3 regions of the Erwinia sp. AC075 genome follow, and region 1 is predicted to be linked to each of the others. Evidence: predicted binding sites of a transcription regulator. Region 1 holds the regulator's gene; each other region holds the start of a gene.
The links. Region 1 encodes ArgR, which controls arginine synthesis, uptake and breakdown. Its sites were predicted from a motif close to ANTGAATAAAAATACANT; they were not measured.
Positions count from the first base shown of each region.

Region 2: a site for ArgR is predicted at 1,263-1,280, ahead of argC (N-acetyl-gamma-glutamyl-phosphate reductase). Genes of this name have one in related genera too.
Region 3: a site for ArgR is predicted at 1,846-1,863, ahead of argA (amino-acid N-acetyltransferase). Genes of this name have one in related genera too.

Region 1 is NZ_CEEDEU010000001.1:4,358,990-4,362,268, reverse strand. Features, by position in the region: gene mdh (malate dehydrogenase) at 1-932, opposite strand, end outside; gene argR (transcriptional regulator ArgR) at 1,368-1,838, shown strand; gene yhcN (peroxide/acid stress response protein YhcN) at 2,276-2,539, shown strand; gene yhcN (peroxide/acid stress response protein YhcN) at 2,655-2,924, shown strand; gene AC0IXH_RS20465 (barstar family protein) at 3,083-3,279, opposite strand, start outside.
Region 2 is NZ_CEEDEU010000001.1:3,604,967-3,608,245, forward strand. Features, by position in the region: gene argB (acetylglutamate kinase) at 1-126, opposite strand, end outside; gene argC (N-acetyl-gamma-glutamyl-phosphate reductase) at 142-1,146, opposite strand; gene argE (acetylornithine deacetylase) at 1,327-2,478, shown strand; gene ppc (phosphoenolpyruvate carboxylase) at 2,724-3,279, shown strand, end outside.
Region 3 is NZ_CEEDEU010000001.1:4,915,588-4,918,866, reverse strand. Features, by position in the region: tRNA gene AC0IXH_RS22830 (tRNA-Met) at 1-7, shown strand, start outside; tRNA gene AC0IXH_RS22825 (tRNA-Met) at 73-149, shown strand; tRNA gene AC0IXH_RS22820 (tRNA-Met) at 217-293, shown strand; gene amiC (N-acetylmuramoyl-L-alanine amidase AmiC) at 406-1,659, opposite strand; gene argA (amino-acid N-acetyltransferase) at 1,896-3,242, shown strand.

The DNA.
Region 1 (3,279 bases):
TTAACGAATTCTTCGCCCAAGGTAATGTCTTTCTTCAGCGTATCCAACATGCCGTCCAACGACTTCTGCTCAAAAGCGCTCAGCGTGCCGATTGGCTTGCGCTCAACGATGCCGTTTTTACCCAGCAGCAGCGGTTGTGAGAAGAAGCGAGCATGTGCGCCATCTCCCTCAACGTAAGCACATTCCACAACGTTGCTTTCACCGTTCAGAGCGCGTACCAGCGACAGACCGAATTTGGCCGCAGCCTGGCCCATCGACAGCGTCGCGGATCCGCCACCTGCTTTCGCCTCAACCACTTCGGTACCCGCGTTCTGGATACGTTTCGTCAGATCGGCCACTTCCTGTTCAGAGAAGCTGACGCCTGGGATCTGGGAGAGCAGAGGCAAGATAGTCACGCCTGAGTGTCCACCCACTACCGGGATGTTCAGCTCGGCAGGATTTTTGCCCTTCAGCTCAGCGACGAAGGTGTTGGAACGGATGATATCCAGCGTGGTAACGCCAAAAAGTTTGTTTTTATCGTAAACGCCGGCTTTTTTCAGCACTTCCGCAGCAATCGCGACCGTGGTGTTAACCGGGTTAGTGATGATACCTATCAACGCCTTAGGGCAAGTGCTGGCAACCTGTTCAATCAGATTACGAACAATACCGGCGTTAACATTGAACAGATCGGAGCGATCCATGCCTGGCTTACGCGCCACGCCAGCGGAGATCAGGACCACGTCAGCGCCTTTCAGCGCCGGCGTTGCGTCTTCGCCACAGAAACCTTTGATATTGACTGCGGTAGGGATATGGCTCAAATCAACAGCTACGCCAGGCGTAACGGGAGCGATGTCGTACAGAGAGAGGTCGGAACCCGCCGGAAGCTGGGTTTTTAGCAGAAGTGCGAGAGCCTGGCCAATACCGCCAGCTGCGCCGAGAACTGCAACTTTCATCCTGAACTCCTTATTATAGTGAGCGTAAAGTGCTGTGAATCCATCTGGTTATGAACATAGTCCAGCCTTCAGCGCTTTGCGATTGCTTTCATGTCGATCTGAGCGCTCACGCCCAAAACCGCTGAAGCAAATGATTAACCGCATAGGGTGCAAGGCCGCTCGTAGCCAGCGACAAACAGCACGATTCGGCCTTACATTACACCCTTAGCGCTAAGCAGAACAACATCAATTTAATAACAAATCGTTTACTTTTTGCGCTACATCCTTGTCTGAGCGGGCATTTTTTTTCCATCAAAAGTTTGGCATACTGTCACCCCTTCACCGCTCCCCCGCATAAAACACCCTGCCTTATTGCATAACCATTCATTTAATTGCATAATCACCGCCAGTCCCATCAGGGAATCCCCTTTATTTCTGACTCTTAAGCGGAAGCCTATGCGTAACCCATCAAAACAGGAAGACCTGATTAAAGCCTTTAAGGCTTTATTGAAGGAAGAGAAGTTCAGCTCGCAGGGCGAGATCGTCGCCGCTTTACAGGAAGATGGCTTCGACAATATCAATCAGTCTAAAGTCTCCCGCATGTTGACCAAGTTTGGTGCCGTGCGCACACGCAACGCCAAGATGGAAATGGTCTATTGCCTGCCTGCGGAACTGGGCGTGCCGACCACCACCAGCCCGCTTAAAAACCTCGTGCTGGATATCGACTACAACGATGCGTTGGTGGTAATCCATACCAGTCCGGGTGCCGCGCAGCTTATCGCTCGCCTGCTGGATTCCCTCGGCAAAGCTGAAGGGATCCTTGGCACCATTGCCGGCGATGACACCATCTTTATTACCCCTGCCCGCGCCTTTACGGTAAAGCAGCTGTTCGAAGCGATCCTGATCCTCTTCGAGCAAGAGTTATAAGCAGCAGCAATTAACGCCTGATTTTTAACCTAAGGCTAACCACCCCGTATCATCATCTTTTCTTAGAGCCGGCGCCTGCCGGCTTTAGCTTTTCTGCCCTTCCACGCCTCACTATTCAGCATGATGCACTGCCTCGCGGGCGACATGTCAGGCAGAAAAACCAGATACTCTCGTCTCATGGTGTGATCCACCACAAATAAGCGCACGAATGGCTAAAGTCACATATCCCTATGTTTTTACATGTATTTAACATGGATAGGGCAACTTATAAGCGTTTTTTATAACGTCTGGTTATTAAAATGCAGTTTTCGGTTAAAGTATCCCAACAAAACATTATTAGCACGCTATTAATTTTTTACGTTATTAGATCTATACTTGTTTTCGTGATGACAATCACACTAAACAAAAAGATAAAAACATACTACGAGGAAATAATCATGAACATTAAAACTACTGTTGCGGCTGTAACCGTTCTTTCTGCTCTCTCATTTGGTGCTTTTGCAGCTGAATCTGTTAATGCGGATCAGGCGCAAAATCTGCAATCAGTTGGCACCATCTCCGTAAGCGGCGTTGCCGGTTCACCGATGGACATCCGCCAGCAGCTGAATGCGAAAGCTGACGCTCAGGGCGCAAGTGCTTACCGAGTTATCGAGGCGTACAACAACGGTAACTACCACGCGACTGCAGAGCTGTACAAATAAGCAAAGATTACCCGGCAATACGGTATTAACGACTAAATAAAAACGATAACCCCAAGAATAATAAACGCTTTTTAGCCCTTTCGGTTACCGCTCAACCCTATCTGGAGCATCTATCATGAAAACCAAATTAGCAATCGCAGTACTCGGCCTGGCCTCAGTTCTTTCTTTCGGCGCCAGCGCCGCTCACCTGATAACTGATCAGCAGGCAAGCGAGCAGAACCTGCAGTCAATGGGCACCATTAGTGTCAGTGGTGTTGATGGCGCGCCAACCGATATCCGTCATGAGCTTTCTCAGAAAGCGGATCAGCAAGGTGCCAGCTCTTATCGTGTGATCGAAGCGCGTAACGATGGCAACTACCACGCCACCGCAGAGCTGTATAAATAAATTCTGATAAGTACAAAAAATTAGAAGGTGCCAGCACCTGCGTGTTGTCGAACGCGCGAATCCCTCTCGCTGGCTTGTCACTGCTACTGTAAGACATTCCTCGTCAGTATGACGAACCCTTTGGCCCCGCTTGTCGGGGCCCTTTTTGTTTCTGCTGACTAGCGAACGTTAAATCGGAGCTGCCCTTCCAGCTCCTCTTCTGCTTCATCAAACAGCAGGATTAACGCGCCATAACGCCGCTTCTGTCCGCTCCCCAAATGTACAAATTCAATTTCCAGGGGTAATGGCAACAGCGTCACCGCGTCCCATAAGCTGTCCAAATCCTTCACATTCAGATCGGCCAGCGCAAACCGTT
Region 2 (3,279 bases), 750 kb from region 1:
GTGCACAATCAGCAGTGGACGCTGATGCTCAGCCCGGTAGGCCACCAGCGCGCCAAACAGGCGCTCCAGCGCTTCTTCGCTATCCAGCAGCACGCCACCGAGTTTAATAATTAAAGGAGTCGTCATAATCATCTTCACCGATTAAATAAGTGACTGCGTTTCCGGGAAGCCGAAACGAATATTCAGGCATTGCACTGCCTGCGAGGAGGCGCCTTTCAACAGGTTGTCTTCTGCCGACACGACAATCAGGTGTTCACCCTTCACCGCAAAACCGATGTCGCAGAATGGCAGACCAACAACACCCTTAATTGACGGCACGCCTTTGTCGTAAACACGCACCAATGGCTTATCGTGATAGGCATTATGGAACGCTTCTGCCACGTCGTCAGCGGTCACACCTGCTTTTAACCGGCAGGTGGTGGTAGCCAGAATACCGCGCGGGAAGTTGCCCAGATGCGGGGTGAAGATCACCGGCACACCGAGGTGCGCTTCGATTTCTGGGTGATGACGATGGGTGAAAATACCGTACGGCTGCAGGCTGACTTCACAGAAGCTGGTGCCGACCGCCGCTTTGCGCCCTGCCCCGCTCACGCCGCTGGTGGCATTGATCACCGGCCATTGCGCATCGTTCAGCAGGCCCGCTTCGACCAGCGGCTTTAAGGCCAGCTGGGCAGCGGTAGGATAGCAACCCGGCACCGCAATCAGCTGCGCTTCTTTAATTTTGTCATGCTGCCATTCGGCCAGACCATATACCGCTTTTTCCAGCCAGTCCTGATGCTGATGCGGGAAGCCGTAGTAGTCTGTGAAGAAGCTTTGATCGTTCACGCGGAAAGCAGCGGAGAGATCGAATACCACACAACCCGCGGCGAGGAACTCTGGCGCAAGGTCATGGCTGACTTCGTGAGCGGTCGCCAGAAAAACGACGTCCACTTTATCGGCATACTGCGAGGCGCTGCTCAAGGGCTGCAGCGGCATATCAAGGATGCCTTTCAGCTGCGGATGAAGATCGGAAAGTAATTTTCCTGCGTCCGGGCTTTGCGCTGAAACCGCCAAAGCGGTTATGTTCACCTGTGGATGACGATTCAGGTAAGTCGCAAGCTCTACGCCAGCATAACCACTGGCACCAACAATCAGCGTATTCAACATCAGACTGACACCTTTTTCTGGTCTCAAATTTCCGGGCTGCAGCGAATTTTCGCTGTCTTCCCACGCGAGCGGCGCTGGACGATGGAGCAATTTGTGGTTTCCATCCGTACGCCGTTAATGTATTTTTATTCACTATTAATGCATGAATATGACACTATCCTAACTCAAGGAATGGCAACAGTGAAGACAAAATTACCCCCTTTTATCGAGTTATACCGTGAGTTGATTGCCACACCGTCGATCAGCGCAACCGATATTGCCATCGATCAGAGTAATGAAACTTTAATCAATTTGCTGGCAGGCTGGTTCCGTGACCTTGGCTTCAGCGTTGAAGTGCAACCGGTGCCCGGCACGCGCCACAAATTCAATATGCTGGCCAGAACCGGAAACGGCGCGGGAGGCCTGCTGCTCGCCGGTCATACCGATACCGTCCCGTTCGACGATGGCCGCTGGACGCGCGATCCGTTCACCCTGACCGAGCATGACAACAAGCTCTACGGTCTGGGCACCGCCGACATGAAAGGCTTCTTTGCCTTTATTTTAGATACTCTGCGTGATGTTGACGTGACCAAACTGGAAAAGCCGCTCTACATCCTCGCCACCGCCGATGAAGAAACCACTATGGCCGGCGCGCAGTATTTCTCTGAAAACACCACTATCCGCCCGGACTGCGCGATTATTGGTGAGCCCACCTCACTGAAACCGGTGCGTGCTCATAAGGGCCATTTATCTCAGTCGATCCGCATTCAGGGCCAGTCGGGTCACTCAAGCGATCCGGCGCGTGGCGTTAATGCGATTGAGCTGATGCATGAGTCCATCACTCACCTGATGGGCCTGCGTAATACGCTGAAAGAGCGCTATCACCATGATGGCTTTGCCATCCCGTATCCGACCATGAACTTCGGCTACATTAACGGCGGCGATGCGCCAAACCGCATCTGTGCCTGCTGTGAGATGTATATGGATATTCGTCCGTTACCGGGCCTGTCACTGCAGGATCTGGAAGGTTTGCTGAATGATGCGCTGGCTCCGGTGAGTGAACGCTGGCCAGGCCGGGTGACGATTGGTGAATTGCATCCGCCCATTCCAGGCTACGAATGTCCGCGCAACCATCAGCTGGTGCAGGTAGTGGAGAAATTACTGGGTACCGAAACCGAAGTGGTGAACTACTGTACCGAAGCGCCGTTCATTCAGACGCTGTGCCCAACGCTGGTTTTGGGCCCGGGATCGATCGATCAGGCGCACCAACCGGACGAATATATCGACACCGCATTTATTAAACCCACCCGCGAACTGATCGCTCAGGTTGTGCAGCATTTTTGCCACCACTAAATCACATTTGGGGCAATTCACTGCTGAAACAGCGTGTTGCCCCTGATTTGTTCCGTCTTTCATGATAAGAATAACTTATCTCACTTGCCTGTAATTAAATTTCATAAATTACCGACATTTAGCCGCTGAAGCCGCCAGATTTAAGTCATTTGACGAATGGTAACGAACGTGGCTAGATAAAAGGCAAAGTTATGCCGGCAACGGTGAAATAAAGTGACAAAAACAAGAAGGGTGTCAGGGGTCATATGAACGAACAATATTCCGCAATGCGAAGTAATGTCAGTATGCTCGGCAAACTGCTCGGGGATACGATTAAGGATGCACTTGGAGAGAACATCCTTGAGCGGGTGGAAACCATCCGCAAACTCTCGAAGTCATCACGTGCGGGAAATGACGCCCACCGTAAAGAATTGCTGTCAACGCTGCAAAACCTGTCGAATGATGAGCTGCTGCCTGTTGCACGCGCCTTCAGTCAGTTTTTGAATCTGACTAACGTTGCCGAGCAGTACCATACGATTTCCCCGAAGGGTGAAGGGGCCAATCACCCGGAAATGCTGACCAAAGTCTTTGATCGCCTGAAGCAGCAACCTCATCTGACCGAAGCCTCGATCCGTGAAGCTATCGAATCGCTTTCACTGGAACTGGTGCTGACTGCACACCCGACAGAGATCACCCGTCGTACTTTGATCCACAAACTGGTTGAAGTGAACAGCTGCCTGAAGCAGCTCGATCACAACGATCTTTCTGATTACGACCGATCGCAGATTATGCGCCGCCTGCGCCAGCTGGTTGCTCAGGCCT
Region 3 (3,279 bases), 560 kb from region 1:
GCAACCATTTCTCTTCGGAGAAGGTTCTGTGAACAGCAAGACCTGTTGTGATGGAAGCAACAGTATATCGGACGCGGGATGGAGCAGCCTGGTAGCTCGTCGGGCTCATAACCCGAAGGTCGTCAGTTCAAATCTGGCTCCCGCAACCATTTCTCTTCGGAGAAAGCAGTAAAAGAAAGACCTGTTGTGACGGAAGCAACAGTAGTACACTACGGACGCGGGATGGAGCAGCCTGGTAGCTCGTCGGGCTCATAACCCGAAGGTCGTCGGTTCAAATCCGGCTCCCGCAACCAACTTAACACCTTAACGGGTGTTTTTTTGTTTCTGGCCTCCGCCAAATTCCCCGCAATGGATTTGCCTGTCCGCTTTATGCCGGGCGAGCAGCACCCCGCCCCACAATCGGCACTATTTTCTGGGTGCCAGGCTTGCGCCACTGGCGAAGTACGCTTTGATCCCCGCCAGAATAGATTCCGCTACCTGATGCTGATAACGCGTCGTCCGCAGCTTTCGCTCTTCTTCTAAATTACTGATAAACGCCGTTTCCACCAGAATCGACGGAATGTCGGGTGCTTTCAACACGGCAAAACCGGCCTGGTCGACGGTTCGCTTATGTAAATGGTTCACCTTACCGATGCGGGACAGCACCTCTTTACCAAATTTCAGGCTGTCGTTGATGGTCAGACTCTGCACCATATCGAACATGGTGTGATCGAGATAGCGATCGCCGCTCATGCTGACGCCGCCAATCAGGTCTGATTCATTCTGCGTCTGCGCCAGAAAACGTGCCGCAGTGCTGGTCGCGCCTTTGGTCGAGAGCGCAAATACCGACGAGCCGCGTGCCGCACGGCTGGTGAAGGCATCGGCATGGATGGAGATAAACAGATCGGCACGCTGTTTGCGCGCTTTGGCCACCCTGACTTTTAGCGGAATAAAGACATCTTCGTTGCGCGTCATATAGGCACGCATATTGGGCTGCTTGTCAATCAAGACCTTCAGTCGTCTGGCGATCTTCAGCACAATGTCTTTTTCGCGGGTTTTATGTTTACCGATGGCCCCCGAGTCTTCGCCGCCGTGCCCCGGATCGAGCATGATCACAATCGGCCGATCCCGCCCCGCCTTGCCCGGCAAAGCCGCCGCTGCAGGCTGGCTCTTTTCCAGATCGCCTTTATTGTAATCTTCCAGTAACGCCAGAAGCGGATCGTCAGCATGATCGTAGCTGCTGCCTTTTGCCGGATAGAGATCCAGCACCAGGCGATCGCGGATCCCGGCGACGGGCGCGAGGGTGAAAATCTTTGGCGACACATTTTGCTTCAGCTCAAGCACCAGTCGGACGGTATTGGCATCGAACTGCCCCACTCGGGCATTTTTAATGTAGGGATCGTCGCTGCGCACCAGGTTCCCGACGCCTTTCAGCGCATGGTTAAGCTGGATATTGGCAATATCGATCACCACGCGTTCGGGATGACTGAGCGCAAAATGCTTATATTTCAGCGGGCGGTTGGATTCCAGCGTCAGCCGTGAATAGGTTGAAGACGGCCAGATGCGGATCGCCACCACATGGCTGCTGGCGGCCAGGCCTACTTTGCTGACGCTTAGCAGCACGACGGCGCCGGCGCTTTTTAACCACCGGCGACGGCCAGGTGAGGGTAAATCGGACATGCTACTCCAGAGGTGTTTGCTGAACTGTGTCTAAAAAAAAGCCAAATGACTACCAAGTGCAAAAACTTTAGCGAATCCCTCCGGCGGTGTCACCCAGAAAAAGCGATAAAATGCAGCGTATTAGCGTTGCCGCCAGGGGAAGAAACCAGAAAATACTGAGAAATTGCCCCTTGCGCCCGGCCAATAAAAGAATAAAAATACACTTTTAGCGAATAATAATTCATAGAGGGTTTGCCGTGAAGGAACGGAGTACCGAGCTGGTTCAGGGTTTTCGTCATACCGTGCCCTATATCAATGCCCACCGTGGTAAGACGTTTGTCATTATGTTGGGTGGTGAAGCCATCGAGCATGAGAACTTCTCAAGCATCGTCAATGATATTGGCCTGCTGCACAGCCTGGGCATTCGCCTGGTGGTGGTGTATGGCGCCCGGCCGCAGATAGACGCCAACCTGGCTGAACACCAGCTGGAGCCGATTTATCACAAGCATACCCGTGTTACCGATGCGCAATCCCTTGAGCTGGTTAAGCAGGCCGCAGGCCGTTTACAGCTGGATATTACCGCCCGCCTGTCGATGAGCCTGAACAATACCCCGTTGCAGGGTGCGCATATTAATGTGGTCAGCGGCAACTTTATTATTGCCCAGCCGTTAGGCGTGGATGATGGCGTGGATTACTGCCACAGCGGCCGTATTCGTCGTATCGATGAAGAAGCGATCCACCGTCAGCTGGACAGCGGCGCAATCGTGCTGATGGGGCCGGTTGCGGTTTCCGTCACCGGCGAGAGCTTCAACCTGACCTCTGAAGAAGTGGCGACGCAGTTAGCCATCAAGCTGAAAGCCGAGAAGATGATTGGTTTCTGCTCCGAACAGGGCGTGACCAATGATGAAGGCAATATCATCTCCGAGCTGTTCCCGAATGATGCCCAGCAACGTATTGAAGAGCTGGAAACGCGCGATGACTACCTGTCCGGCACCGTGCGTTTTCTGCGTGGTGCGGTTAAAGCCTGCCGCAGCGGCGTGCGTCGTAGCCATTTGATCAGCTACCAGGAAGACGGCGCGCTGTTACAGGAACTGTTCTCGCGTGATGGTATCGGTACGCAGATCGTAATGGAAAGTGCCGAGCAGATCCGCCGTGCCACCATTAATGATATCGGCGGCATTCTGGAGTTGATCCGTCCGCTGGAGCAGCAGGGAATTCTGGTTCGTCGCTCTCGCGAGCAGCTGGAGATGGAAATTGATAAGTTCACCATCATTGAGCGCGATAACCTGACGATCGGCTGCGCCGCGCTCTATCCGTTCCCGGAAGAAGCGATTGGCGAGATGGCGTGCGTGGCGGTGCATCCTGATTACCGCAGTTCCTCGCGCGGTGAAGCCTTGCTGGAACGCGTGGCACTGCAGGCGCGTCAGATGGGGCTGAAGAAACTCTTCGTGCTGACTACCCGCAGCATTCACTGGTTCCAGGAACGCGGCTTTACGCCGGTCGATATCGAACTGCTGCCGGAAAGCAAAAAGCTGATGTACAACTATCAGCGTCGCTCAAAAGTGCTGATGGCCGATCTGCGCCACGCGCGTCTCTTCTCCTGAAGACCTAAAAGGGGCGATTTATCGCCCCTTTTTAACG